DNA from 2 places in the Streptomyces sp. NPDC002044 genome. Region 2 is predicted to be linked to the other one. Evidence: predicted binding sites of a transcription regulator. Region 2 holds the regulator's gene; the other holds the start of a gene.
The links. Region 2 encodes HrcA, which represses chaperone genes, less so after heat shock. Its sites were predicted from a motif close to TTNGCACTCNGNNNNNCNGAGTGCNAA; they were not measured.
Positions count from the first base shown of each region.

Region 1: the regulator HrcA is predicted to act here: its motif matches at 11,397-11,423, upstream of groL (chaperonin GroEL).

Region 1 is NZ_JBEOXU010000013.1:63,307-77,442, forward strand. It holds gene murQ (N-acetylmuramic acid 6-phosphate etherase) at 1-724, shown strand, start outside; gene ABT106_RS05895 (PTS transporter subunit EIIC) at 789-2,318, shown strand; gene ABT106_RS05900 (lipase family protein) at 2,380-3,699, opposite strand; gene ABT106_RS05905 (GNAT family N-acetyltransferase) at 3,894-4,481, shown strand; gene ABT106_RS05910 (protease inhibitor I9 family protein) at 4,683-5,030, shown strand; gene ABT106_RS05915 (serine/threonine-protein kinase) at 5,127-6,761, shown strand; gene ABT106_RS05920 (LamG domain-containing protein) at 6,841-7,509, opposite strand; gene ABT106_RS05925 (phosphoribosylanthranilate isomerase) at 7,648-8,265, opposite strand; gene ABT106_RS05930 (Uma2 family endonuclease) at 8,429-9,007, shown strand; gene ABT106_RS05935 (GNAT family N-acetyltransferase) at 9,076-9,501, shown strand; gene groL (chaperonin GroEL) at 9,609-11,231, opposite strand; gene ABT106_RS05945 (cold-shock protein) at 11,615-11,824, opposite strand; gene ABT106_RS05950 (MoaD/ThiS family protein) at 12,255-12,533, opposite strand; gene thrC (threonine synthase) at 12,568-13,866, opposite strand; SAM riboswitch class I at 13,860-14,016, opposite strand.
Region 2 is NZ_JBEOXU010000014.1:28,066-42,201, forward strand. It holds gene ABT106_RS06105 (ribonuclease Z) at 1-604, opposite strand, end outside; gene ABT106_RS06110 (histidine triad nucleotide-binding protein) at 608-967, opposite strand; gene ABT106_RS06115 (16S rRNA (uracil(1498)-N(3))-methyltransferase) at 1,073-1,816, opposite strand; gene ABT106_RS06120 (nitronate monooxygenase) at 1,813-2,904, opposite strand; gene dnaJ (molecular chaperone DnaJ) at 3,060-4,193, opposite strand; gene hrcA (heat-inducible transcriptional repressor HrcA) at 4,194-5,210, opposite strand; gene ABT106_RS06135 (MBL fold metallo-hydrolase) at 5,370-6,095, shown strand; gene ABT106_RS06140 (DUF3097 domain-containing protein) at 6,124-6,924, shown strand; gene hemW (radical SAM family heme chaperone HemW) at 7,018-8,250, opposite strand; gene ABT106_RS06150 (AMP-dependent synthetase/ligase) at 8,343-10,235, opposite strand; gene lepA (translation elongation factor 4) at 10,461-12,326, opposite strand; gene rpsT (30S ribosomal protein S20) at 12,584-12,850, shown strand; gene holA (DNA polymerase III subunit delta) at 13,309-14,136, opposite strand, start outside.

The sequences.
Region 1 (14,136 bases), on a different contig from region 2:
GGCGCGCGGCGGCCGGCTCGTCTACGCGGGCGCCGGCACCGCGGGCCGGATGGGCGTGCTGGACGCCAGCGAGTGCCCGCCCACCTTCAACACCGACCCGGCGGAGGTCGTCGGGCTGATCGCGGGCGGCCCCTCCGCCATGGTCCAGGCCGTCGAGGGCGCCGAGGACTCCCGCGAGCTGGCCGCCGAGGACCTCGCCGCGCTGGAGCTGGGCCCCGACGACACCGTGGTCGGCGTCTCCGCCTCCGGGCGCACCCCGTACGCGATCGGCGCCGTCGAGTTCGCCCGTACGCGCGGCGCGCTCACCCTCGGGCTGTCCTGCAACGCGGGCTCGGCGCTCGCCGCGGCCGCCGAGCACGGCATCGAGGTGGTCGTGGGGCCCGAACTGCTCACCGGATCGACCCGGCTGAAGGCCGGTACCGCGCAGAAGCTCGTCCTCAACCTGATCTCGACGGTGACGATGATCCGGCTCGGGAAGACGTACGGGAACCTGATGGTCGACATGCGCTCCTCCAACGAGAAGCTGCGCGCCCGCGCCCGCCGCATCGTGGCCCTGGCCACCGGCGCGCCCGACGAGGAGATCGAGGCCGCGCTGACGGCCACCGGCGGCGAGGTGAAGAACGCCATCCTCGTCGTCCTCGGCGGCGTCGACGGCCCCAAGGCCGCCGAGCTGCTCGCCTCCTCGCGGGGCCACCTGCGCGCCGCACTCGCCGCGGCCTCCTGAACGCCCCCGGCCCGCACCCCGCCCCGCCCCCGCCCGTACCCCCCGACGCAAGGCGATCCCCAGCATGTCCACTGACAAGAACCGCGCCACAGCCGCCGCGATCCTTCCTCTGGTCGGCGGCCCGGACAACATCACCTCGATCGCGCACTGCATGACCCGCCTGCGCATCGGCCTGCGCGACCGGAGCCTGGTCCAGGAGGAGGCCCTCAAGGCCGTCCCGGCCGTCCTGGGCGTGGTCGAGGACGACACCTACCAGATCGTGCTGGGACCGGGCACCGTCGCCCGGGTCACCCCGGAGTTCGAGGCCCTCGTCGCGGAGGGCCGCTCGGCCGCGGCGGCCGCGGCACCGGCGGCGTCCGCCCCCGCGCCCGCCGGCGGCCACCCCGTCACGGCCGGTGAACTGGCCTCGCAGGGCGCGGCGCTGAAGCAGGCCCGCAAGGCCCGGAACGCCACCCCCTTCAAGCTGTTCCTGCGGCGCATCGCGAACATCTTCGTACCGCTCATCCCGGCCCTGATCGGCTGCGGCGTCATCGCGGGCCTGAACGGCCTGCTGACGAACCTGGGCTGGCTGCCCGCCCTGGTCCCGGCCCTCGCCGCCATCGCCTCCGGCTTCATGTCGCTCATCGCGGTGTTCGTCGGCTACAACACGGCCAAGGAGTTCGGCGGTACGCCGATCCTGGGCGGCGCCGTCGCCGCGATCATCGTCTTCCCCGGCGTCGCGAAGGTCGCCGCCTTCGGGCTGGAGCTCAAGCCCGGCCAGGGCGGCGTCCTCGGCGCGCTCGCCGCGGCCCTGCTCGCCGTGTACGTCGAGAAGTGGTGCCGCAGGTGGGTCCCCGAGGCGCTGGACGTCCTGGTCACGCCGACCCTCACGGTCCTCATCTCGGGCCTGGTCACCCTCTTCGGCCTGATGTTCCTCGCCGGTGAAGCCTCCACCGCCATCGGCACCTTCGCCGACTGGCTCCTCGCCACCGGCGGCGCCTTCGCCGGGCTGGTCCTGGGCGGGCTGTTCCTGCCGCTGGTGATGCTGGGCCTGCACCAGGCCCTGATCCCCATCCACACCACGCTCATCGAGCAGTCCGGGTACACCGTCCTGCTGCCCATCCTCGCCATGGCGGGTGCGGGCCAGGTCGGCGCGGCCATCGCCGTCTACTACAAGCTCCCGCACAACGGCTCGCTGCGCGCCACCATCAAGTCCGCGCTCCCGGCCGGGTTCCTGGGCGTCGGCGAGCCGCTGATCTACGGCGTCTCGCTGCCGCTGGGCCGCCCCTTCGTCACCGCCTGCGTCGGCGGCGCGGCCGGCGGGGCCTTCGTCGGCCTCTTCAACCAGCTGGGCGTGGGCTTCGGCTCGACCGCCATCGGCCCCTCGGGCTGGGCCCTCTTCCCGCTCCTGGACGGCACGTCGGGCCTGGGCGCCACCCTCGCGATCTACGCGGGCGGCCTGGCGGTCGGCTACCTGGTGGGCTTCGCCGCGACCTACTTCTTCGGCTTCACGCGGCAGATGCTGGCCGACCTCGACACCGCCCCGGAACCCGCCCCGCCCACCCCGGGCACCGGCTCCGGCACCGACCCCGACAAGCAGCCGGCCCTGGCCTGACCCCGCACCGACGGCGGCGGGAGCACCCCTGCCGGGGTGCTCCCGCCGTCTGCCCGACGCGTCAGCAGTTGTCCGGTGCCGGCCGGCCCGCGAAGCGGTCGGCGATCCAGGTCAGGTACTCCCGCTCGGCGACGAAGGGGATCGTCTGGTGGGTCGCCCCCTGGTACGTCGTGTACTGCACCGGCTGGTCGAAGGCGCAGGCCCGTTTCACGTAGTCGGTGGTCGAGTACGGGTTGATGACGGTGTCCGCGGTCCCCTGCATGACCAGCACCGGCGCCACGGTCGTCACGTAGCCCGGGGTGTTCTCGTGGAACCGCCGGTGCCAGGTCTCCGGCACCTCCAGCAGCCCCTTGAAGAGGGTGTCGAGCTGCCCGGTGTTGCCCACGTTGTTCTGGATGACGTCCGAGAAGTGCTCGATGCACGCCACCCCGTCGCCCGCCAGCGCGTCCAGCCCGGCCGGCTTGAGGACGTCCTCGGCCTTCAGCTCCGGGTACGCCGCCAGGAAACCCCGGTAGACGTTGATCCGCAGGGCCGCCTGGTGCGACGGGGACGTCGCGTCGGTCGGGCCGGGGCGGACCAGGCCGCGGAACTCCGGGCCGAGGTCGGCGGCGGGCGCCAGCGCGGCCACGCCGACCAGCTTCGTCTCGGGGGTGTAGGAGGGCGCGTTCTGGCCGACGAACAGGGCCGCCCCGCCGCCCTGGGACCAGCCCAGCACGGCCGCCTTGTCGTTGGCGCGGGCCGCCCCGATCCGGCGGGCCGCCCGGACCGAGTCCAGGACGTTGTTCGACTCGGTGGCGCCGACCACGTACTGGTGGACGCCGGGCGTGCCCAGCCCCTGGTAGTCGGTGCCGACCACGACGTCGCCCGCCGCGAGGAAGTCCGTCAGTGCCGGCACGCCGACGTCGATGCCGTACGGGCTGTCGTACGTGAAGTAGTCGATCAGGTCGACCGCCGGGTCCGGCACCGCCGACGGCGCGCACATGCGCGGCCCGCCGACCGTCCCGTGCGCCCAGGCCACGACGTTGCGGCCCTGCTTCGGCGCGTGCCGGTCCGGCCAGGCGACGATGCCGGACACCGCGACGGGGCTGCCGTCGCCGAGGGTCGACAGGTACAGGATCCGGCAGGCGCGGGCCCCGTCCGGCGCGGAGACCTTCCGCGCCCAGATCAGGTCCCCGTGGGTGCCCTCGGGCAGCGGCGACGGCGGGGTGTAGAACCGCTCGCCGTGCGGTCCGACGGGCACGCCCGGCGCGCACTCGACCCGGCCGCCCTTGCCGCCGCCCGGACCGTCCTCGTCCGCGGCCGCCGCCACGGGGCCGCCGAAGCCCAGGGCGAGCACCGCGGCCGTGGCGGCCGCGATGATCGCCGATACCCGTCGTCTCATCCGATGTCCCTTCACCCGCACTCGATGCAGGAGCAGAGACTAGGAAAGATGATGTGATTTGTCACACATGATGACCTTTCAGTTCGTATGTGTCGCAGGCCGGTTGAACCGGATGCGGAGTCCTTCGGCCACCCCTCCCGCCGCCCGCCCCGCTCGATTCCCGTCCGGCCCCGCGGGTCCGGCAGGATGCGCTCATGAGCGACGCGATACCCCCTGTGGTCCCCACGGGCCGACTGGCCGCCCTGCCCCAGCCGGAGTTCTACCTCCCGGGTACCGGCGGACTGCACCTGCGCCCCTGGAACGCGTACGACGCGCCCGCCCTCGTCGAGGCGTGCCACGACCCGGACATCCGGTTCTGGAACCGCCCCAGCCTGCTCGACGAGGCCGGAGCCGTGGCGCGGATCGCCCGCTGGGAGGCCCGCCGGCAGGCCGAGGAGGGCGTGCTCTGGGCGGTGGCACCCGCCCAGGGCGGCCAGGCGTTCGGCCTGGTCGGCCTGGGGGACGTGGATCTCGCGGGCGGCAGCGCCGAGTTCCTGTACTGGCTGCTGCCCGCCGGCCGCGGCGTCGGGGTCATGGCGCGGGCCACCGACCTGGTCAGCCGCTGGGCCTTCGAGACCCTCGGCTTGCACCGCCTGCGCATCACCCACTCCGTGCGCAACCCGGCGTCCTGCGTCGTCGCCCTCCGCGCCGGATTCCCCCTGGAGGGCGTCATGCGCGGCGCGCTCCTGCACGCCGACGGCTGGCACGACGAGCACCTGCACGCCCGCCTGCGCACCGACTGAGCGGGCACGCCGCCGGGGGCCGCTCCGGGCCGCCCCCGGCCCGTACGGTCCGGGCCGCCCGGACAGGATCAGCCGCCCGGGCAGGATCACCCGTACGGTCCTCCGCCACCCCGGGGGCGCACGGGCGGTGCGCTCCCCGTGCCCCCGCCGCACCCCGGGCGGTCGTTGACCGGCCCCGCCCGGCGTGATGCCCTCGGCCCCATGCGCAACCCCCTGAGCCGGGCCACCGTGCCCCTGGCCGCCGCCGTCCTGGCCGCCGTGGCCGTCCTGCCCGCGGCCGCCGCCACGCCCCTCCCCGTACCGGAGACCAGCGCGGCCGCTCCGGCCGCCGACCACCCCACGTACATCGTCACCGTCCATCCGGCACTCGACCCGGCCACCGTCGCCGGGGCCTACGGGATCACCCCGATCCACGTGTACCGCGACGCCCTGAACGGCTTCGCCGCCCGTCTCTCCCCCGAACAGGTCGAGGACCTCCGGGCGACGCGTTCCGTCGTACGGTCCGTCGAGGCGGACGGCACCGCGTCCGCGGACGGCACCGCCGGCTGACCGCCCCTGGGGACGGCCCCGCAACTCCGCTCCCCGGCAGCTCCCTTAGGGTTGTGTGGATCAACCCACCGGTTGGTCGGGGGACCGGGGGGACCTGTGGACGACGTCACGACCGAAGTGTTCCGGCCACTGCTGGCGGACGATCCGCGGACCGTGGCCGGCTACCGCCTCGCGGCCCGGATCGGCGCGGGCGGCATGGGCCGGGTCTACCTGTCGCACACCCAGGGCGGCCGCCCGGTGGCCATCAAGGTGGTCCGGCCCGAGCTGGCCGAGGACCCGGCGTTCAAGCGGCGGTTCCGCCGCGAGGTCGAGGCGGCCCGGCGGGTCCGGGGCGCGTACACCGCCGAGCTGATCGACGCCGAGGCGGACGGGGTGCCGCCCTGGCTGGCCACCCTGTACGTACCCGGCCCCTCGCTCTCGCAGGCGGTCGCCCGGAGCGGCCCCCTGCCCGTGGCCGCGGTGCTGTGGCTCATGGCGGGCGTGGCCGAGGCCCTGCAGGCCATCCACGGTGCGGGCATCGTGCACCGCGACCTGAAGCCCTCGAACGTCCTCCTCGCCGCCGACGGGCCCCGGGTCATCGACTTCGGCATCTCACTGGCCTCGGGCACCACCACGGGCACGGCCACGCACTCCGCCATCGGCACGCCCCAGTACATGGCTCCCGAGCAGGCGTCGGAGGGCGAGGTCACGGCGGCTACCGACGTGTTCGCACTGGGGCAGACGGCGGCGTTCGCGGCACTGGGCCGGCCCCTGTACGGCGACGGCCCCTCCATGAGCGTGCTGTTCCGGATCGTCCACTCCGACCCCGACCTGTCCCTGCTTCCGGAACCGCTGCGCCCGCTGCTCGCGCGATGCCTGGCCCCCGATCCGGCGGATCGGGCCACCCCGGCGGAGATCGTGGCGTGGTGCCGGCAGCGCCTGGGAGGGGACGCGGACGCGGGCGGCGGACCGGCCGTCTGGCGGGAGGTGACGGGGCCGGAGGTGGTGACCCCCGGCCCGCTCCACCACCCCACCCCGGTGCGGACGACACCGGTGGCCGGACGGTCCGGAACCCGCCCGGAGCCGGGATCGCCCCCGCCGCCCGCGCCCGCACCGGCGCCGCCCGGGCCGCAGGAACGGCGCCGGCGCGGGCGGCGTACCGCGCTGATCGTCGGCGCGGCGGTGACGGCCTGGGCGGTCCTGCTGGCGGGCCTGGGCTGGATGGTCATGGACGGCGCGGACCGGCTGCGCGACCGCGCGGCCGCGCGGACCGCACCGGGGGCGGTCTCCGGCGCGGCGACCGGCGGCACGGCGAAGGGAGCCGCCCCCGAACCGTCCGCGCCGAGCACGCCCGAGGCGCCCAGGACGCCCGCGCCCCGCCCGTACCCCATGGTCCGCCTGGGGGAGGGGGAGGACTCCGTCAGCTTCAGGGAGCCGGTCCGGCGCGAGGACCGCACCGGGGACCTCCGCCTGGCCTGCACCCGGACCACCTGCGCCCTGGAGAGCGACTCCAGCGTGATCGCCCTGCTCCTGGGCGAACCGCGCGGCTCCCTCGACACGTGCCGTTTCGCCCTCCGAGAGGTCGAATCGCGCAGCGTCACCCTCGCCGCGGCGGCGGCCGGGAGCGAGTTCTGCGTCAAGCACCCGTCGGGGGACATCGCGCTGCTGGTGATCCAGGTCAAGTCGGTCGTGCGGCTGAAGGGCCTGCCGGACTGGGTGACCGCGGACATGACGGTCTGGCCCGCGTCCTGACGGAGCGGGGGCGGGACAGGACCGACCGGCCTGAGCCACTGCCCGCTGCCCGCTGCCCGCTGCCCTGGGAGGCGACCCCCTAACGCCGGTACACGCGCAGTTCCGACACCTCGTACGACATCTCCGTGGCCCCCGGGTCCGGCGCCGGGTGGTAACGCCCGGCGCAGACCGAGAGGTTGACGATGAGGTACGCGCGCCAGTTCCGGCCGACGCCCCGGCCGTCGCTGAACACGCGGGCGCCGTTCACCCACCAGACGACCGAGTTCCTCCCGAACTCGACCTTCAGGTCGACCCACCCGCCGGGCCGCACCGACGGGTCGCGGTGGTAGCGGTGGCCCTCGCGGACGTGGTTGGACAGCTCCAGCAGGTCCGGGTTGTCGGGGTGGTACTCGAAGACGTCGATCTCCTGCCCGCCGTCCCGCCAGGTCCAGATCGCGGGCCAGGCCCCGCGCTCCACCGGCAGCCTCACCCGGGCCTCCAGCACGTCGCCGGTGCGCGCCATGAAGCCGCCGTCGCTGCCCTCGGTGGTGAGGAGGCCGGCGTCCCAGTTGCCGTCGGGGCGCAGGGTCGCCCGGAAGACCCCGCCGCGGCTGTAGGCGGGGTCGGCGACGAGGTGGTCCAGCTTGTTGTCGCCCGGGTTGACCGGACCGCCGCCGGGATACGCCCACGAGCGGCCGGCGACCCACTGGGAGGTGGAGGCGAAGTCGGCGGTGAAGACGGGAGTGCGGCGCGGCGCGAACACGGGCACGCCTCCACCGCCCTCAGGAACGAGGCGGCTTGTCAGGCGCCGCAGCCATCCGAGCGTGTCCGAGAGCATGACTGTGCTTTGCCCGCCGGAAACCGGCCGAACCTCCGGTTCTCGCTGAGAGTAATCGCACGAACGCGTTCAGCGAGCAGAGGCGTGCGCCGCGCGCACGAAGGCCCGGATGAGCGCCGGGGACTTCACTCCGCGCTCCCCCTCGACCCCGCTGGACACGTCCACGCCCCACGCGCCCGTGGTCTCCAGGGCCTCCCGGACGTTGCCGGGCGTCAGCCCGCCCGCCAGCAGCCAGCGGCCCTCCGGCGCCGTGAACTCCTCGGAACCCCAGTTCCAGGGCTTGCCGGAGCCCGGGTCCGGTGCGTCGATCAGCAGCAGGTCCTCGCCGTACTCCCCGCACCGACGGACGTGCTCCGCGGTGGCCCGCAGCAGGGTCCGGCCCCCGGCCCGCAGCGCCGCGAAGTCCTCGGGGCCCTCCTCGCCGTGCAGCTGGACGCCCCGTACGCCGCTCTCCTCGGTGAACCGGGCGACCTCCGCCACCGACTGCCCCCGGAACACCCCGACGGTGAGCACCCCCGGCGGCACCTCCGCCGCGAGGGCGCGCGCGGTCGCGGCGTCGACCGTACGCGGGCTGCCCGGGGCGAACACGAACCCGACGGCCCCCGCCCCCGCGGCCACGGCCGCCTCGACGTCGCGCGCGTTCTTCAGGCCGCAGATCTTGACGAAGGGTGCGCTGCTCTCGCTCATCCCCCGAGTCAACCAAACCCGCCCGTCCCGCGGCACTCCGTCCCGAGGACCGGGCACGGCCCCGGCCCCGGCCCCGGCCCCGGCCCCGGCGCTAGCCTGATCTGAGACCCGGGCCCCGGCCCGGCACAGCACGCACGCGATGCGGAGGACCACGGTGACCGCCATGACCGAACGGGCCACACCGATAGACACCACGCTGTCGGCACCTCCGACCTTCGAGAGCCTCCTGCGCACCGTCGAGGAGATGAACACGCCAGACGGCTTCAGGGCGGAGATCATCCGGGGGAAGATCGTCGTGTCACCGTGGTCCAAGCTGCGCTACGTCCGCCCCACGCGTGCCCTGCGCCGACAGCTGGAGGCAGAGGCTCCGGACGGGCACATCGCGGAGACCTCCCCCTTCCTGTTCCGCTTTCCCTCGGCCGGTCGCGCCTACGGTCCCGACCTCTTCGTCGCCGACGAAGCGGCCTTCGAAGCGGACGGCCGCCACGCGGACGGGGCGGCGCTGTCCCTGGTCGGGGAGTTCACCTCCGTCTCCACGAAGGACGCGGACCGGACCGACAAGCTCGACGTCTACGGCCTGCTCGTGCCGGTCTGCCTGGTCATCGACATGCAGGGCTCGGAGATCACCTGCTTCTCGGCCCCCTCCCCGCACGGCTACCGCTCCCGCACCACGGTGTCCTTCGGCGAGCCCCTCCACGTACCGGAACCGTTCGGCTGCGTCATCGACTCGTCCGGGTTCTGACCACGGGCGCCCCGGCGGACCCCGGAATCCGTTCGTGGCGGCGCGGGCGCGGGCCGCAGAATGGTGCGATGAACGACAACGGGGTGGAGATCACCACAGGCGGCGCGGACGCCGGGCTCGACGCGCGGCTCAGCGAGGAGCTGGACGCCTTCAACCGGGCGGCGACGGAAGGACTCCGGCAGTCCGAGTTCACCGTCCGGGTCACGGACGCGGACGGCGCGCTCGTCGCCGGGCTGAGCGGCTGGAGCTGGGGCGACCGGGCCGGCATCGGCATGACCTGGGTCCGCGAGGACAGCAGGGGCGACGGCTGGGGCGGCAGGCTGCTGGCCGCCGCCGAGGACGAGGCCCGCCGGCGGGGCTGCGCCAGCCTCCTCGTCTCGTCCTTCACCTTCCAGGCCCCGGCCTTCTACGCCCGCCACGGCTACGTGGAGACGGCCCGCGTCCCGGGCTTCCCGGGCGGCCACGAGGACGTGTACTTCCTCAAGCAGCTCTGACCGGCCGACCCCGTCCCGTGCTCCGGCGGCCGGGAGAACGCCCGAGGGCGGCACCCCCCGCGGGGGGTGCCGCCCTCGTTCGAGAACAGCCGATCAGCCGGGGCCGATCAGAAGTCCATGTCACCACCCGGCATGCCGCCGCCCGCGGGGGCACCGGCCTTCTCGGGCTTGTCGGCGATGACGGCCTCGGTCGTCAGGAACAGCGCGGCGATCGACGCGGCGTTCTGCAGCGCGGAGCGCGTGACCTTCGCCGGGTCGATGATGCCCTCGGCGATGAGGTCGACGTACTCGCCGGTGGCCGCGTTCAGACCCCAGCCCGGGGTCAGGTTGCGGACCTTCTCCACGACGACGCCACCCTCGAGGCCGGCGTTGACGGCGATCTGCTTCAGCGGGGCTTCCAGGGCGAGCTTGACGGCGGCAGCGCCGGTCGCCTCGTCACCCGTGAGCTCCAGCTTCTCGAAGACCGCGGAGGCCTGCAGCAGGGCCACGCCGCCACCGGCGACGATGCCCTCCTCGACGGCCGCCTTCGCGTTGCGAACGGCGTCCTCGATGCGGTGCTTGCGCTCCTTGAGCTCGACCTCGGTCGCGGCGCCGGCCTTGATGACGGCCACGCCGCCGGCCAGCTTCGCGAGGCGCTCCTGGAGCTTCTCGCGGTCGTAGTCCGAGTCGGAGTTCTCGATCTCGGCGCGGATCTGGTTGACGCGACCGGCGACCTGGTCGCTGTCGCCGGCACCGTCGACGATGGTGGTCTCGTCCTTGGTGATGACGACCTTGCGGGCGCGGCCCAGCAGGTCGAGACCGGCGTTCTCCAGCTTGAGGCCGACCTCCTCGGAGATGACCGTGCCGCCCGTGAGGATGGCGATGTCACCGAGCATGGCCTTGCGGCGGTCGCCGAAGCCCGGAGCCTTGACGGCGACGGACTTGAAGGTGCCACGGATCTTGTTGACGACCAGGGTCGACAGGGCCTCGCCCTCGACGTCCTCGGCGATGATCAGCAGCGGCTTGCCGGACTGCATGACCTTCTCCAGGAGCGGCAGCAGGTCCTTGACCGAGCCGATCTTGGAGTTGACGATCAGGATGTACGGGTCGTCGAGCGACGACTCCATGCGCTCCATGTCGGTGGCGAAGTACGCCGAGATGTAGCCCTTGTCGAAGCGCATGCCCTCGGTGAGCTCGAGCTCCAGGCCGAAGGTCTGGGACTCCTCGACCGTGATGACGCCTTCCTTGCCGACCTTGTCCATCGCCTCGGCGATGAGCTCGCCGATCTGGGTGTCGGCGGCGGAGATGGAGGCCGTGGAGGCGATCTGCTCCTTGGTCTCGACATCCTTGGCCTGGGCGAGCAGGGCGGCGGAGACGGCCTCGACGGCCTTCTCGATACCACGCTTGAGGGCCATCGGGTTGGCGCCGGCGGCTACGTTGCGCAGGCCCTCGCGGACGAGTGCCTGGGCGAGCACGGTGGCGGTGGTCGTACCGTCGCCGGCGACGTCGTCCGTCTTCTTGGCGACTTCCTTGACCAGCTCGGCGCCGATCTTCTCGTACGGGTCCTCGAGCTCGATCTCCTTGGCGATGGAGACACCATCGTTGGTGATCGTGGGGGCGCCCCACTTCTTCTCAAGGACGACGTTGCGACCCTTGGGGCCAAGGGTGACCTTGACGGCGTCGGCGAGCTGGTTCATCCCACGCTCGAGACCGCGCCGGGCCTCCTCGTTGAACGCAATGATCTTGGCCATCTGAAGTGGTCCTCCCGGACAGGGGTGGATTGCTCCGGACCGCGCCCGCGCCCGCGACGGACGGCCTGAGCATCCGGCGGTTCCTTCCCGCCGGACACTGTGGGCCTCACCGACCCGGTCCTCGTTTTAGTAGCACTCTCACCGGGAGAGTGCTAACGCCAATGATTAGCACTCGGCCCCCTCGAGTGCAAGCGGCTTCGGTCAACACCCCGGGAAGAGGCAGGCGCCGCACGGGCCGTGCGGGCCGGACGCACGAGGGGCCCACATCCCTTGTCCAGGATGTGGGCCCCTCGTTGTGCCTCGTACGCCGTGCTCCGGTCCCGCCGCACTCCGGTCCTGCCGGGCCCGCCGTACGTACGCGTCGGTGGCCGATCGCGTGGGGACTAGCCGGCGGCCGCGAGCTTGACCATGTCCGCCTGCGGCCCCTTCTGGCCCTGCGAGATCTCGAACTCGACCCGCTGACCCTCTTCAAGGGTGCGGTAACCGTCCATCTGGATGGCGCTGTAGTGGACGAACACATCCGCGCCACCGTCGACCGCGATGAAGCCGTAGCCCTTCTCCGCGTTGAACCACTTGACGGTGCCCTGAGCCATGCCTAACTCCCCTATTACTGGCCCTTGCGCAGGAACGCACTTCGCGATCCCGGGTCAGAACTTGCGTCGGAACGCGTCGACCGAGGCTGAATGTATCCGCGCCGATGCTGTCTGCAACAGGTCGATCCGACGAGAATTCAGGCCACTAGGAAACATTGAAAAAGAGTGAAAATTTGGCATACTCCAGGGCAACTCGGGCCCGGCATCTTTCGCCAAAGCCCCATACCGCACACGCACATTGACCCGATGTCGACCCTCACGCGGCCCGTTCATATGCGGCGGGCAAGAACAGCGGAGGGGACTTCCCCAACCTTACCGCGCCCAATCAAGCAGAATTGCCCCCTCCGCTTATTGGCGGAAGGGGCAATTTCGGTGTGTCGCGTCACCGCGCGCGGGGTGTCCCCGCGCGGGCGGCCGGCCGCACGGCCGGTCAGCAGCCGCCCGCGACGGCCGGGATGATCGAGACGCCGGCGCCGTCCGGGGTGACGGCCTCCAGGCCGCCCTCGAAGCGCACGTCGTCGTCGTTCACGTAGACGTTCACGAAGCGGCGGAGCTTGCCCTGGTCGTCCAGGACGCGGGCGGCGATGCCCGGGTGGCTCTGCTCCAGCGACTCGATGACCTCGGCCAGGTTCGCGCCCTCGGCGGAGACCTCGGCCTTGCCGCCGGTGTAGGTGCGCAGGATGGTGGGGATGCGGACGTTGACGCTCATGGCGCTACTGCCTTTCCGGTGTGCGAGGGGAGGTTCAGACCAGCCCGGCGGCGCGGAAGGCGTCCAGGCTCGGGCGGATGGTGGCGGTCTGCCCGCTGTCCGCGGCCACCGCCTCCAGGGTCTTGAGGCCGTCCCCGGTGTTCAGGATGACGGTGGTCAGCGCCGGGTCGAGGTGCCCGGCCTCGATGAGCTTCTTCGTGACGCCGACGGTCACGCCGCCCGCGGTCTCGGCGAAGATGCCCTCGGTCTGCGCCAGGATCTTGATGGCCTCGACGACCTGCTCGTCGTTGACGTCGTCGACGAAGCCGCCGGTGCGCCGCGCGATGTCCAGGACGTACGGACCGTCCGCCGGGTTGCCGATCGCCAGGGACTTGGCGATGGTGTTCGGCTTCTGCGGGCGGACCACGTCGTGGCCGGCCTTGAAGGCGGTCGAGACCGGGGAGCAGCCCTCGGCCTGGGCACCGAAGATCTTGTACGGCTTGTCCTCGACCAGGCCCAGCCTGATGAGCTCCTGCAGCCCCTTGTCGATCTTCGTGAGCTGCGAGCCGGAGGCGATCGGGATGACCAGCTGGTCGGGCAGCTGCCAGCCGAGCTGCTCGCAGATCTCGTACGCGAGCGTCTTGGAGCCCTCGCCGTAGTACGGGCGCAGGTTGACGTTGACGAAGCCCCAGCCCTCGCCGAGCGGGTCGCCGATGAGCTCGGAGCAGAAGCGGTTGACGTCGTCGTAGTTGCCCTCGATGCCGACGAGGTCGCCGCCGTAGACACCGGCCATGACGACCTTGCCCTGCTCCAGGTCGTGCGGGATGAACACGCAGGAGCGGAAGCCGGCGCGGGCGGCCGCGGCGCCGACGGCGCCGGCCAGGTTGCCGGTGGAGGAGCAGGAGAGGGTGGTGAAGCCGAAGGCGCGGGCCGCCTCGACGGCGATGGCCACGACGCGGTCCTTGAAGGAGTGCGTAGGGTTGCCGGAGTCGTCCTTGACGTAGAGCTTGCCGGTGACGCCGAGTTCCTTGGCCAGGTTGGCCGCGTCCACGAGCTTGGTGAAGCCCGGGTTCAGGCTCGGCTTGGAGGCCACGTCGGCGGGGACGGGCAGCAGCGGCGCGTAGCGCCAGATGTTGTTCGGGCCGGCCTCGATCGCGGCGCGCAGGGCCTCGGGGTCACCGGTGGGAAGGTCGTAGGAGACTTCCAGCGGGCCGAAGCACTCGACGCACGCGAAGATGGGGCCGAGTTCGAAGCGGGTACCGCACTCGCGACAGGAAAGGCCGGTGGCGGGTCCGAGATCGACAGAGGTGGTTTCGGTCTGTGCAGCCATGATGGCGAGGCCCTTTCTCCTCATCTTCCCCATGGCGCACTTCGCCATGAGACGGAATTGGCACCTTCCCTAGCCGGGGACCTCGCGGAGTGTGCGCAGAACGCATCGCGAGAACCGACTGGAGGGTTGCCGGGGCTTCAACGGGCCGTGTCCCTCTGCCCCTCTGGATGAGCGGTATGGCACCGGGCCGCGCGCTCTTCGGCACGTCCGGGCGTTTGTGGGCGAGCACCCCCGGCATGCGGCGGTGCTTCGCGTTGTTCAAGACTGTAACCGAAGGTCCGGGTGGTTGAGACA
Region 2 (14,136 bases):
CGAAGGCGAACCGCTGCCCGGGCCTGGCCTCGCTGACCTCGTCCAGGGTGACCTCGCCGAGGCGCCCGTCCCGCTGGATCCGGCCCACGTCGGGCCCCTTGACGCCGTGCCGCGCGAGCAGCTCCGGCACCATGCGGCGCCCGTCCGGCTCGGTCAGCCGGTACCCGAAGGACTCCACCGGGTGCGAGAGCAGCCGTGCCTCCAGGGTGTACGGGGCCTCACCCGTCAGGACCCCGTCCCGTGCCACCGGCTCCTCGCGCAGGTCCACCGTCTCCCGGTAGGCCGTCGCGTACCGCAGCCGGTCGAAGAACTTCTGCCCCGAGGCCGGGTAGTGCGCGGTGACCGGGTGCGGGACCCGGTCCAGGTTGATGCGCTGGATCACCCCGGCCAGCCCGAGGCTGTGGTCGCCGTGGAAGTGCGTGACGCAGATCCGGTGGATGTCGTGCGCGGCGACCCCGGCGCGGAGCATCTGGCGCTGGGTGCCCTCGCCCGGGTCGAAGAGGATGCCCTCGCCGTCCCAGCGCAGCAGGTAGCCGTTGTGGTTGCGGTGGCGGGTGGGCACCTGGCTGGCGGTGCCCAGCACCACGAACTCTCGTGCGGACACGGTCTATCCGGGGGGCCACTCGAGGCCGCGCCCGCCGAGGACGTGCGCGTGCGCGTGGAAGACGGTCTGGCCGGCGCCGGCGCCGGTGTTGAAGACGATCCGGTAGCCCTGGCCGTCGACCTTCTCGTCCGCCGCCACCTGCCCGGCCTCGCGCAGCAGGTCGGCGGCGATGCCCGGCTCGGCGGCGGCGAGCGAGGCGGCGTCCGGGTAGTGGACCTTGGGAATGACGAGCACGTGCGTGGGCGCCTTCGGGCTGATGTCCCGGAAGGCGATGGTCGTCTCGGTCTCCCGGACGACGGTCGCCGGGATGTCCCCCGTGGCGATCTTGCAGAACAGGCAGTCGGCCTGCGGTTCCCCGGCCATTGGTACGCCTTCCGTGACGGTGATCGGTCCGGGCATCGTATCCAGCCCGGCCCCGGTCACGCCGGGCGCCCGTTCAGGGCCGGCGCCCCGGCGCCACCGGCCCGTTCAGGACCAGCGCCCCGTCCGCGCCAGCAGCACCGCGGTCGCGGCGGTGCCCGCCGTGGAGGTGCGCAGGACCGAGCGGCCCAGCCGGTACGGGTGGGCTCCGACGGCGGCGAACGCCGCCAGCTCGTCCGGGGAGACCCCGCCCTCCGGGCCGACCACCAGGACGACGGAGCCCGCCGCGGGCAGGGCCGCCGAGGCCAGGGCCTGCGAGGGGGTGTCGCGGTCCTCGTGGAGGACCATCGCCAGGTCGGCGCCGGCCAGCAGGGCGGCGACCTGCTTGGTGGACAGGGCCTCGGCCACCTCCGGGAAGCGGACGCGGCGGGACTGCTTGCCCGCCTCCCGCGCCGTGGACCGCCACTTGGCCAGGGACTTGGCGCCGCGGTCGCCGCGCCACTGGGTGACGCAGCGCGAGGACTGCCACGGCACGATCGCGTCGACGCCGGTCTCGGTCATGGTCTCGACGGCCAGCTCGCCCCGGTCCCCCTTGGGGAGCGCCTGGACCACGGTGATCCGTACGGCCGGTTCGGGTTCCTCGAAGACCCCGGAGACCGCCACGACGAGCCGGTCCTTGCCCTCCGCGGCCTTGACCGCGCCCTGCGCCCAGCGGCCGCGGCCGTCCGTGAGGACCACCTCCTCGCCCGGGTTGAGCCGCTTCACGGACACCGCGTGCCGGCCCTCGGGGCCGTCCAGGACGAACTCCGTCCCCGCGGGGACCTCTTCGACCACGAACACCGGGGCCGTCATGACACGCTCCTCATCTGCCTTGCCTTCAACGTGTTCTGTGCTTCGGCCAGTTCGGCGGCGAGCACCTCCACCAGCTGCCCGGCCGGCAGCGTCCGCGCCAGCCGGTGCCCCTGGCCGGCCCACAGGGCCATGCCCTGCGGATCGCCGGCCGCGGCGGCCGCCTTGCGCAGCCCCGAGGTCAGGTGGTGGACCTGCGGGTAGGCGGCCGGGGCATACGGTCCGTGCTCGCGCATGAAGCGGTTGACCAACCCCCTCGCCGGCCGCCCGGAGAAGGCGCGGGTCAGTTCGGTCCGTACGAAGAGCGGGTCCGTCAGCGCCTTCTTGTGCAGCGGATGCGCCCCCGACTCGGGGCAGGCGAGGAAGGCCGTCCCGAGCTGGGCCGACTCGGCTCCCGCCGCGAGCAGCGCCGCGACCTGCGAGCCCCGCATCAGGCCGCCCGACGCGATGATCGGGAGGGCCACGGATTCCCGTACCTGCGCCACCAGCGCGAGCAGTCCGACGGCCGCGGTGCCGTCGGCCTGCGGGTCGTCGCGGTGGGTGCCCTGGTGGCCGCCGGCTTCCACGCCCTGGACGCAGACCGCGTCGGCGCCCACCTCCTGAGCGCCGCGGGCCTCCTCGACCGAGGTCACGGTGACGACGGTGTACGTGCCGGCCTTGCGCAGCGCGGTGAGCGCCGCGCCGGAGGGCCGGCCGAAGGTGAAGGAGACGACGGGGACCGGGTCCTCCAGGAGGATGGCGAGCTTGGCGTCGTAGCCGTCGTCGGAGGTGCCCATGATGTCCTCGGCGGCGAGGGAGATGCCGTACCAGTTGGCCTCGCCGGCCAGCTGGCCCCGGTACGCCTCGACGGCGGCCGGGTCCACGTGGCCGGTCTGCGGCAGGAAGAGGTTGACGCCGAACGGGCGCCGGGTGAGGGCGCGCAGCTGCTTGATCTCCTGGTACATGCCGTCGGCGGTCTTGTACCCGCCGGCCAGAAAGCCCAGTCCGCCCGCTTCGCACACGGCTGCGGCGAGCGGAGGGCACGAGGCGCCGCCCGCCATGGGAGCCTGCACGATCGGGTACGGAGAAAGACCGTTCGGTGCGGTGGACATGGACTGCATCGTGCCATGTCCCGCTCATCGCACCGAATCACGGCTTTCGCCTGGCATAGTCCGCATCCGGCCCGGGAGCGCCCTGTACGGGCAGGATGCGCGGAGCCCGGCCGGGGTGTTCCCGGGCCGGGCTCGTACGCGTGCCCGCGGGCCGTTCAGCGGCCGTTGAAGGCGTCCTTCAGGCGGCTGAACAGGCCCTGCTGACCCGGCGCGAACTGGCCCGTGGGCCGCTCCTCGCCGCGCAGCTTCGCCAGCTGGCGCAGCAGTTCCTCCTGCTGGGCGTCCAGCTTGTTCGGAGTGGTGACCTCGACGTGCACGATGAGGTCGCCGCGCCCGCCGCCGCGCAGGTGCGTGACGCCGCGCCCGTGCAGCGGGATCGCCTGCCCGGACTGGGTGCCGGGCCGGATGTCGATCTCCTCCAGGCCGTCCAGCGTCTCCAGCGGGCACTTCGTGCCCAGGGAGGCCGCCGTCATCGGGATGGTGACCGTGCAGTGCAGGTCGTCCCCGCGGCGCTGGAACGTCGAGTGCGGCAGTTCGTGGATCTCCACGTACAGGTCGCCGGCGGGGCCGCCGCCGGGGCCGACCTCGCCCTCGCCCGCGAGCTGGATGCGGGTGCCGTTCTCGACGCCCGCCGGGATCTTGACCGTGAGGCTGCGGCGGGACCGGACCCGGCCGTCGCCCGCGCACTCGGGGCACGGGGTCGGGACGACGGTGCCGAAGCCCTGGCACTGCGGGCAGGGGCGCGAGGTCATGACCTGGCCCAGGAAGGACCGGGTGACCTGCGAGACCTCACCGCGGCCGCGGCACATGTCACACGTCTGCGCCGAGGTGCCGGGGGCGGCGCCCTCACCGGAGCAGGTCGTGCAGACGACGGCCGTGTCGACCTGGATGTCCTTGGTGGTCCCGAAGGCCGCCTCGTCCAGTTCCAGGTCGAGACGGATCATGGCGTCCTGGCCGCGGCGGGTCCGCGAGCGCGGGCCGCGCTGCTGACTCTGGCCGAAGAAGGCGTCCATGATGTCGGAGAAGTTGCCGAAGCCACCCGCACCGAATCCGCCCGCGCCGCCGCCCGAGGAGGACAGCGGGTCACCGCCGAGGTCGTAGACCTGCTTCTTCTGCGGGTCCGAGAGCACCTCGTACGCCGCGTTGATCTCCTTGAAACGCTCTTGCGTCTTGGGATCGGGGTTCACATCCGGGTGCAGCTCGCGCGCAAGCCGCCGGAATGCCTTCTTGATCTCGTCCTGGGAAGCGTCGCGGCGCACGCCGAGAACGGCGTAGTAGTCCGTGGCCACTTACGACTCCGCCAGGATCTGTCCGACGTAACGTGCCACTGCGCGTACCGCTCCCATCGTTCCGGGGTAATCCATGCGGGTCGGTCCGACCACGCCGAGTTTGGCGACGGATTCGCCGCCCGAACCGTAACCGACCGAGACGACCGACGTGGAGTTCAGCCCCTCGTAGGCGTTCTCGTGCCCGATCCGTACGGCCATTCCCGACTCACTGGCCTCGCCCAGCAGCTTGAGGAGCACGACCTGCTCCTCCAGCGCTTCGAGCACCGGCCTGATCGTCAGGGGAAAATCGTGTCCGAAGCGGGTGAGATTGGCGGTTCCGCCGATCATCAGCCGTTCCTCGGCTTCCTCGACCAGGGTTTCGAGGAGCGTCGCGAGCACGGTGGAGACCGTGGCGCGGTCGTCGGCCTCGAACGACTCGGGGAGGTCCTGGACGAGCGGGGGCACATCGGTGAAGCGGCGGCCGACGACCCGGCTGTTGAGCCGGGCCCGCAGGTCCGCGAGCGAGGTCTCCCCGAAGGGGGTCTGGCAGTCGATGAGCCGCTGCTCGACGCGCCCGGTGTCCGTGATCAGTACGAGCATCAGCCGGGCCGGGGCCAGCGACAGCAGCTCGACGTGACGCACGGTGGAACGCGTCAGCGAGGGGTACTGGACGACGGCGACCTGCCGGGTGAGCTGCGCGAGCAGCCGCACCGTACGGCCGACGACGTCGTCGAGGTCCACCGCGCCGTCGAGGAAGTTCTGGATGGCCCGGCGCTCGGGCGTCGACAGGGGTTTGACCCCCGCCAGCCGGTCGACGAAGAGCCGGTAGCCCTTGTCGGTGGGGATGCGGCCGGCGCTGGTGTGGGGCTGGGCGATGTAGCCCTCGTCCTCCAGCACGGCCATGTCGTTGCGCACGGTGGCGGGTGAGACGCCGAGCCGGTGCCGCTCGGTCAGCGCCTTGGAGCCGACCGGCTCCTCGGTCCCGACGTAGTCCTGGACGATGGCGCGCAGCACTTCGAGCCTGCGTTCACTGAGCATCGCGCACACCTCCAGCTGTGGTCCGTCGCCGTGTTCCGCCGGCGTTCGTTGGCATTCCGTTTGGCACTCTGGTCGTTCGAGTGCCAGAGATCCCCCGCCCAGTGTACGGCCGGGTAGTAAGACCCTGGCAAGGGTGGCCCGTCAGGGTAGCGTCGCCGCATGGACGTGGGATGGGAAGAGGCGGGCTGGGAACGGCTGACCGGACGGGCCGGACGGCGGCGTCTTCCGGTGTGGGACTGCACCGTGGGACTGGTGGTGGGGGACGAGTCGGTGCTCCTGATCGACCCCGGTTCGTGCCTGCGGGAGGGCGCGGAGATCCGTGCCGGGGCCGAGCGGCTGACGGGCCGCCGCGTGACCCATATCGCATTCACGCACGGGCATTTCGATCACGTTCTGGGCGCGGCGGCGTTCTCCGGGGCCGAGGTGTACGCCGCGGTCGGGCTGGACTCCGTCCTGGACGCCGGGCGGGAGACGCTGCGGCGGTCCGCGGTGCGGCACGGGTTGGCCTCGCCGGAGGCGGCGCAGGCCGTCGAGCTGCTGGTGCTCCCCCGGCACACGGTGTCGGGCGAGTGGACGCTGGAGCTGGGCGGGGTGCGGGTGCTGCTGGCCAACGTGGGGCCGGGGCACACCGGGCACGACCTGGCGGTGTTCGTCCCGGGCGAGCGCGAGACGGTCTTCTGCGGGGACCTGGTGGAGGAGTCGGGCGAGCCGCAGGCGGGCGACGACGCGGTGCCGGCCCGCTGGCCGGACGCCCTGGACCGGCTGCTGGCCCTGGGCGGTGACGACGCGCTGTACGTGCCGGGTCACGGAGCGGTGGTCGACGCGGCCTTCGTCCGTGCGCAACGCGCCACACTGGCCGCGCGTTTCGGCGTGTCGGAGGCGTGATCGCCGCGCCTCTCCTAGTGTCGGCCGGATGCGCGAGTACTCCCCCGACCTGACCCCGCAGTGGAAGCGCCCCAAGGCCGTGCCCGAGGTGGCGGCGGAGCCCGACCTGGTGGTCGAGGCCGCCGGTACGGACTTCTGCGGCGCGGTGGTGGGCTGCGAGGCGGGCACGGTGACCCTGGAGGACCGGTTCGGCAAGCGGCGGGTGTTCCCGATGGAACCCGCCGCGTTCCTGCTGGACGGCGCGGTGGTCACCCTGGTCCGCCCGCCGCGCGGCCCGGTGGCGCCGTCCCGTACGGCGTCGGGGTCGATCGCCGTCCCGGGGGCGCGGGCGCGGGTGGCGCGGGCCGGCCGGATCTACGTCGAGGGCCGGCACGACGCGGAGCTGGTGGAGCGGGTCTGGGGCGACGACCTGCGGATCGAGGGCGTGGTGGTGGAGTACCTGGAGGGGATCGACGACCTCCCGGCGATCGTGGCGGAGTTCGGGCCGGGCCCGGACGCCCGGCTCGGCATCCTCGTGGACCACCTGGTGCCGGGGTCGAAGGAGTCCCGCATCGCGGCCGCGGTGACCTCGCCGGACGTGCTGATCGCGGGCCACCCGTACGTGGACGTCTGGCAGGCGGTGAAGCCATCCGCGCTGGGCATCGCCGCGTGGCCGGTGGTGCCGCGCGGGCAGGACTGGAAGACGGGCGTCTGCCGGGCCCTGGGCTGGCCGGAGAACACCGGGGCCGCCTGGCAGCACATCCTGTCGCGGGTGACCTCGTACAAGGACCTGGAGCCGACGCTGCTGGGCCGCGTCGAGGAGCTGATCGACTTCGTGACGGCCCCCTGAGGCCCAGCGCCGCCCGCTTCTCCCGCCGTCCGCCCGTCCTGCCGCCGTCTGCCCGTCACCCGTCACGGCGCCCCTCACCCCGTACGGCGGGCGTCAGTCCACCAGGTCCCGGACCACCGCGTCGGCCAGCAGCCGTCCCCGCAGGGTCAGCACGGCCCGCCCGGCCGCGTACGGGCCCGGTTCCAGGAGTCCGTCCGCGAGGGCCTTCCCGGCCGCCGCGAGCCCCGCCGGGGCCAGCAGCGTCAGCGGGCAGCCGTCCTGCAGCCGCAGCTCCAGCAGGATGCGCTCGACCCGCCGGTCCTCCGGCGACAGCAGCTCGCGCCCGGCGCCCGGGGACCTGCCGCCCGCCAGTGCGGCGGCGTAGGCGCCGGGGTGCTTCACGTTCCACCAGCGGACGCCGCCGACGTGCGAGTGCGCGCCGGGGCCCGCGCCCCACCAGTCGGCTCCGCGCCAGTACAGCTCATTGTGCAGACAGCGGCCGGCTTCGGTGGTGGCCCAGTTCGACACCTCGTACCAGTGGTACCCGGCCCGCGTCATGACCTCGTCGGCGATCAGGTAGCGGTCGGCGTGCACGTCGTCGTCCGTCATCGGAACCTCGCCGCGGCGGATGCGGCGGGCGAGCTGCGTGCCCTCCTCGACGATGAGGGCGTACGCGCTGATGTGGTCCGGCCCGGCGCCGAGCGCGGCGGCCAGGGTGGCCCGCCAGTCCTCGTCCGACTCCCCCGGCGTGCCGTAGATCAGGTCGAGGTTGACGTGCTCGAAGCCCGCCGCCCGCGCCTCCGCGACGCACGCCTCGGGCCGCCCGGGCGTGTGGGTGCGGTCGAGGACCTTCAGGACGTGCTGCCGGGCGCTCTGCATGCCGAAGGAGACCCGGTTGAAGCCGCCGGCGCGCAGCTCGGCCAGGTACTCCGGGTTCACGGAGTCCGGATTGGCCTCGGTGGTGACCTCGGCGTCCTCGGCCAGGCCGAACTCGTCCCGGATCGCCGCGAGCATCCGTACGAGGTCCCGGGCCGGGAGCAGCGTGGGCGTGCCGCCGCCGACGAAGACGGTGCGGACGGCGCGGGGGTCGTCGCCGAGCACCTTGCGGGCGAGGCGGACCTCGTCGATCAGGGTGTCGGCGTAGTACTCCCGGGAGGCGAGGACGCCGCCGGTGCCGCGCAGCTCGGTGGCCGTGTAGGTGTTGAAGTCGCAGTACCCGCAGCGCGTGGCGCAGTACGGGACGTGCAGGTAGAAGCCGAGCGGCCGCTCGCCGGCGCCCGCCAGGGCGTGCGACGGCAGCGAGCCGTCTTCGGGCATGGGTTCACCGTCGGGCAGTGCGGAAGGCATGCGCCCATTGTCCCGCACCCGGCGCGCCTCCCGGGAACGGCGGGCGCGGCGGGGCGGGCCGATGCCCCGCCCCGCCGGTCCCGCGGCGGGTGCTACGCCTCGCGGGAGCCCTCGTACATCTCCTCGATCAGGTGCTTGAACTCACGCTCGACCACGGGCCGCTTCAGCTTCAGGCTCGGCGTGAGGTCGCCGTGCTCGACGTCCAGGTCCCGGGGCAGCAGCCGGAACTTCTTGACCGTCTGCCAGCGCTGGAGCCCCTCGTTGAGGGTCTGTACGTACGTCTCGATCAGCCGCGTCGTCTCCGGGGCGGCCACGACCTGCGCGTACGTCTTGCCTTCCAGCCCGTTCTCGGCGGCCCAGCCCAGGATGGCGGGTCCGTCGAGCGCGATGAGCGCCGAGCAGAAGTTCCGGTCCGCGCCGTGCACCACGATGCTCGACACGTACGGGCAGATCGCCTTGAACTGGCCCTCGACCTCGGCCGGGGCGACGTACTTGCCGCCCGAGGTCTTGATCAGGTCCTTCTTGCGGTCGGTGATCCGCAGGTAGCCGTCGGCCGACAGCTCGCCGATGTCCCCGGTGTGCAGCCAGCCGTCCGCCTCCAGCACCTCGGCGGTCTTCTCCGGGAGCCCGTGGTAGCCCTCCATGATGCCGGGGCCGCGCAGCAGGATCTCGCCGTCGTCGGCGATGCGGACCTCGGTGCCGGGGAGCGGCTTGCCGACGGTGCCGGTGCGGTATGCCTCGCCCGGGTTCACGAAGGAGGCGGCGCTGGACTCCGTGAGGCCGTAGCCCTCCAGGATGTGGATGCCCGCGCCGGCGAAGAAGTAGCCGATGTCGGGCGCCAGGGCCGCGGACCCGGAGACGGCGGCGCGCAGGTTGCCGCCGAAGGCTTCGCGGAGCTTGGAGTAGACGAGCGCGTCGGCGATCTTGTGTTTGGTGGTGAGGCCGAAGGGCGCGGTGGCGTTGCCGGTGCGCCGGAAGTTGTCCTGCGTGACCTTCGCGTACTCGCGGGCGACGCCGACCGCCCACTGGAAGATCTTGTACTTGGCCCCGCCGGCCGCCCGCGCCTTGGCGGCGACCCCGTTGTAGACCTTCTCGAAGATGCGCGGGACGGCCGCCATGTAGGTCGGCTGCACGATCGGCAGGTTCTCGATGATCTTGTCGATGCGTCCGTCGACGGCGGTGACGTGCCCGACCTCGATCTGGCCGGAGGTCAGGACCTTGCCGAAGACGTGGGCCAGCGGCAGCCACAGGTACTGGACGTCGTCCTTGGTGATCAGCCCGGTGGCCACGGTCGCCTTGGCCATGTACGACCAATTGTCGTGCGGCAGCCGCACGCCCTTGGGCCGGCCGGTGGTGCCGGAGGTGTAGATGAGGGTGGCGAGCTGGTCGGCGGTGATCGCCGCGATCCGCTCCTTCACCGCCCCGGGGTTCTCGGCGAGGTGCGCAGCACCGCGCTTCTCGAGGTCCGCGAGGGAGAGCACCCAGCCGTCCGGGTCCCCGTCGGCCGGGACGGCGTCGGCGGCCTCCAGGACGACGACGTGCGCCAGCCCGGGCAGGTCCGCGCGGTGCTGTCGCGCCTTGGCCAGCTGCTTGGCGTCCTCGGCGATCAGGACCCGGCTGGCCGAGTCGGCGAGGATGTACGCCGACTCCTCGGCGTTGGTGCTCGGGTACACGGTGGTGGTCGCGGCGCCCGCGCACATCACGCCGAGGTCGGCGAGGATCCATTCGACCCTGGTGTTGGAGGCGAGGGCGACACGGTCTTCCGCTTCGAGGCCGAGGGTGATCAGGCCGGCGGCGATGGAGAAGACACGCTCGGCCGCCTGGCCCCAGCTGAGCGACTTCCAGTCGTCGGGAGCGCCCTCGCCGCCGGCCGCGGGGACCGGGAACCGGTACGCCTCCGCGTCGGGCGTGGCGGCGACGCGCTCAAGGAAGAGGGCCGCCACGGTGGGCGGACGGTTCTCGATCAAGGTCTGTGTGTCGCTCACGACATCCTCCGGACCGGTCCACGCGGCAGTGCGTGGGCGTGGGGCGCTTGGGGGGCGCTTGGGACTGGCGGGTTTGAGACGCGCCGGTTAGTGACTGGCGAGTAACCATCGAGCAGTGATCAGACTAGAGGCCGCCAGGCCGGTGCGTAAGAGCCCGCGAGCGGCCGGTTCATAACGAAAGAGGCCCTCGCGCCTGAGCGTGAGGGCCTCGTTCCGTACCGGTCGCTACTTCTTCTTGCCGGAGGATTCGTCGCTGGACAGGACGGCGATGAAGGCCTCCTGCGGGACCTCCACGGAGCCGACCATCTTCATCCGCTTCTTGCCCTCCTTCTGCTTCTCCAGCAGCTTCCGCTTACGGGAGATGTCACCGCCGTAGCACTTGGCGAGGACGTCCTTGCGGATGGCGCGGATGGTCTCGCGGGCGATGACGCGGGAGCCGACGGCCGCCTGGATCGGGATCTCGAAGGCCTGCCGCGGGATGAGCTCGCGCAGCTTGGCGACCAGGCGCACGCCGTAGGCGTAGGCGGCGTCCTTGTGGCAGACGGCGGAGAACGCGTCGACCTTGTCGCCGTGCAGCAGGATGTCGACCTTGACCAGGCTGCCGGACTGCTCGCCGGTGGGCTCGTAGTCCAGGGAGGCGTAGCCGCGCGTCTTGGACTTCAGCTGGTCGAAGAAGTCGAAGACGATCTCCGCGAGCGGGAGGGTGTAGCGGATCTCGACGCGGTCCTCGGAGAGGTAGTCCATCCCGAGGAGGGTGCCGCGGCGCTGCTGGCAGAGCTCCATGATCGCGCCGATGAACTCGGAGGGCGCGAGCAGCGTGGCCCGGACGACCGGCTCGAACACGTCCGAGATCTTGCCCTCGGGGAACTCGCTCGGGTTGGTGACGGAGACTTCCTTGCCGTCTTCCAGGACGACCCGGTAGACGACGTTCGGCGCGGTGGCGATCAGGTCGAGACCGAACTCGCGCTCCAGGCGCTCGCGCACCACGTCCAGGTGGAGCAGGCCGAGGAAGCCGACGCGGAAGCCGAAGCCGAGCGCCGCCGAGGTCTCCGGCTCGTAGACCAGCGCGGCGTCGTTGAGCTGCAGCTTGTCCAGGGCCTCGCGCAGGTCCGGGTAGTCCGAGCCGTCGAGCGGGTACAGGCCCGAGAAGACCATGGGCCGCGGGTCCTTGTAGCCGCCGAGGGCCTCGGTCGCGCCGTTGTGCAGGCTGGTGATCGTGTCACCGACCTTGGACTGACGGACGTCCTTCACGCCGGTGATGATGTAGCCCACCTCGCCGACGCCGATGCCGTCGGCCGGGGTCATCTCCGGGGAGGAGACACCGATCTCCAGCAGCTCGTGGGTGGCGCCGGTGGACATCATGCGGATGCGCTCGCGCTTGTTGAGCTGGCCGTCGACCACACGCACGTAGGTGACCACGCCGCGGTACGAGTCGTAGACCGAGTCGAAGATCATCGCGCGGGCCGGGGCGTCCTTGGGGCCGACCGGGGCCGGGACCGTGGCGACGATCTTGTCGAGCAGCACGTCCACGCCGAGACCGGTCTTCGCCGAGACGCGCAGCACGTCCTCCGGCTGGCAGCCGACCAGGTTCGCGAGTTCCTCGGCGAACTTCTCCGGCTGGGCGGCCGGCAGGTCGATCTTGTTCAGGACCGGGACGATCGCGAGGTCCTTCTCCATCGCCAGGTACAGGTTGGCGAGGGTCTGGGCCTCGATGCCCTGGGCGGCGTCCACGAGGAGGACGGTGCCCTCGCACGCGGCGAGGGAGCGCGAGACCTCGTAGGTGAAGTCGACGTGCCCGGGGGTGTCGATCATGTTGAGGATGTGGGTGGTGCCCAGACCCTCGCCCGTGGTGGGGGCCCAGGGCAGCCGGACCGCCTGGGACTTGATCGTGATGCCGCGCTCACGCTCGATGTCCATGCGGTCGAGGTACTGGGCACGCATCTGCCGCTGGTCGACCACACCGGTGAGCTGGAGCATCCGGTCGGCAAGGGTCGACTTGCCGTGGTCGATGTGCGCGATGATGCAGAAGTTGCGGATCAGCGCCGGGTCGGTACGGCTCGGCTCGGGCACGTGGCTGGGGATCGCGGGCACGCAGTGTCCTGATTCTCGGGTCGCAGTCGGAAGCGTTTGCGGAGCGTCGGTCGGAGCGTGGATCCGGCTCCCGTCGCCCTCGGCGGCGGGATCTCGGATCTGTACGCAGACTCCCATGGTCCCATGGACGGGGCAGTGCGCTCGGTTTGGGCCACCCGCGGAGTGCCTGGTAGCCTGGGTAGCTGTGTCTCGTATGGCCTCTCGGCTGTCGGGACACAATCCGAAGAACAAAACTCTGAACCTGAAAAGGCTCTTTCGTGGCGAACATCAAGTCCCAGATCAAGCGGAACAAGACGAACGAGAAGGCGCGCCTGCGCAACAAGGCCGTCAAGTCTTCGCTCAAGACCGCGATCCGCAAGGCCCGCGAGGCCGTCGTCGCCGGTGACGCCGAGAAGGCCACCGTGGCTTCTCGCGCCGCCGCGCGTGCGCTCGACAAGGCTGTCTCGAAGGGCGTCATCCACAAGAACGCCGCCGCCAACAAGAAGTCGGCGCTGGCTGTCAAGGTTGCCGCCCTGCAGGGCTGAGCTCTCGATGTGAATCGCCGGCAGGGACTCAGCGGACCCTCTCTTCCGCTCCCGACCGGCACACCGCGCCGCACGCGGCCTGCGTTCGCACGCCGCGGCAAGTGCGGCACACCTCGTGACTTCGTTTCTGGACACGGCACGCTGGCTAGTACGCCACGCTGACCAGCGTGGAAGCCCCCTGGTCCCCACTGGGGGGCTTCTTTGCGTCCGGATGCGGGCCGACCCCGTTTCCGGACGCCGGCCCGCGACACCGCGCAACGGGACCAACCGGCCGGGCCGGGTGATCGCCCGAGGGCGTACGCGCCGCGCTGTCGGGCCGGCCGGGCACGTCCGGCGCTCGGCCGCTCCTGCGCCTCGCGATGCACGGCACCGACGACGCGGACTCGGTCACGGCACCAGGGGTGTCGTCAAAGTCGTTCCCTACGCCCGCACGGCAGGAACGAGTGTGACGACACCCCCTAGCGGCGGGGCGGCCGGGCCGCGTGGGCGACCGCCACCACGGCCTTCTCCAACGCGTACTCGGGGTCGTCACCGCCGCCCTTGACGCCCGCGTCGGCGGCGGCCACCGCGCGCAGGGCGTCGGCGACACCGTCGGCCGACCAGCCCCGCATCTGCTGGCGGACCCGGTCGATCTTCCACGGCGGCATGCCCAGGTCCCGGGCGAGGTCACCCGGGCGGGCACCGCGCGGGGCGGAGGCCAGTTTGCCGATCGCGCGGACCGCCTGAGCCAGGGCGCTGGTGATCAGCACCGGGGCCACCCCGGTGGAGAGGGACCAGCGCAGCGCTTCGAGTGCCTCCGCCGCGCGCCCTTCGACGGCCCGGTCGGCCACCGTGAAGCTGGAGGCTTCGGCCCGGCCCGTGTAGTACCGGCCGACGACGGCCTCGTCGATCGTGCCCTCGACGTCGGCGCACAACTGCGCCGCCGCGCTCGCCAGTTCCCGCAGGTCGCTTCCGATCGCGTCCACCAGGGTCTGGCACGCCTCGGGCGTCGCCGACCTGCCCAGCGTGCGGAACTCGCCCCGTACGAAGGCCAGTCGGTCCGCCGCCTTCGTCATCTTCGGGCACGCGATCTCGCGGGCCCCCGCCTTCCGGGCCGCGTCGAGCAGTCCCTTGCCCTTGACTCCGCCCGCGTGGAGGAGCACGACGGTGATCTCCTCGAAGGGCGCGGCGAGGTACGCCTTGACCTCCTTGACCGTGTCCGCCGACAGGTCGTGCGCGTTGCGCACGATCAGCACCTTGCGCTCGGAGAAGAGCGACGGGCTGGTCAGCTCGGCCAGCGTGCCGGG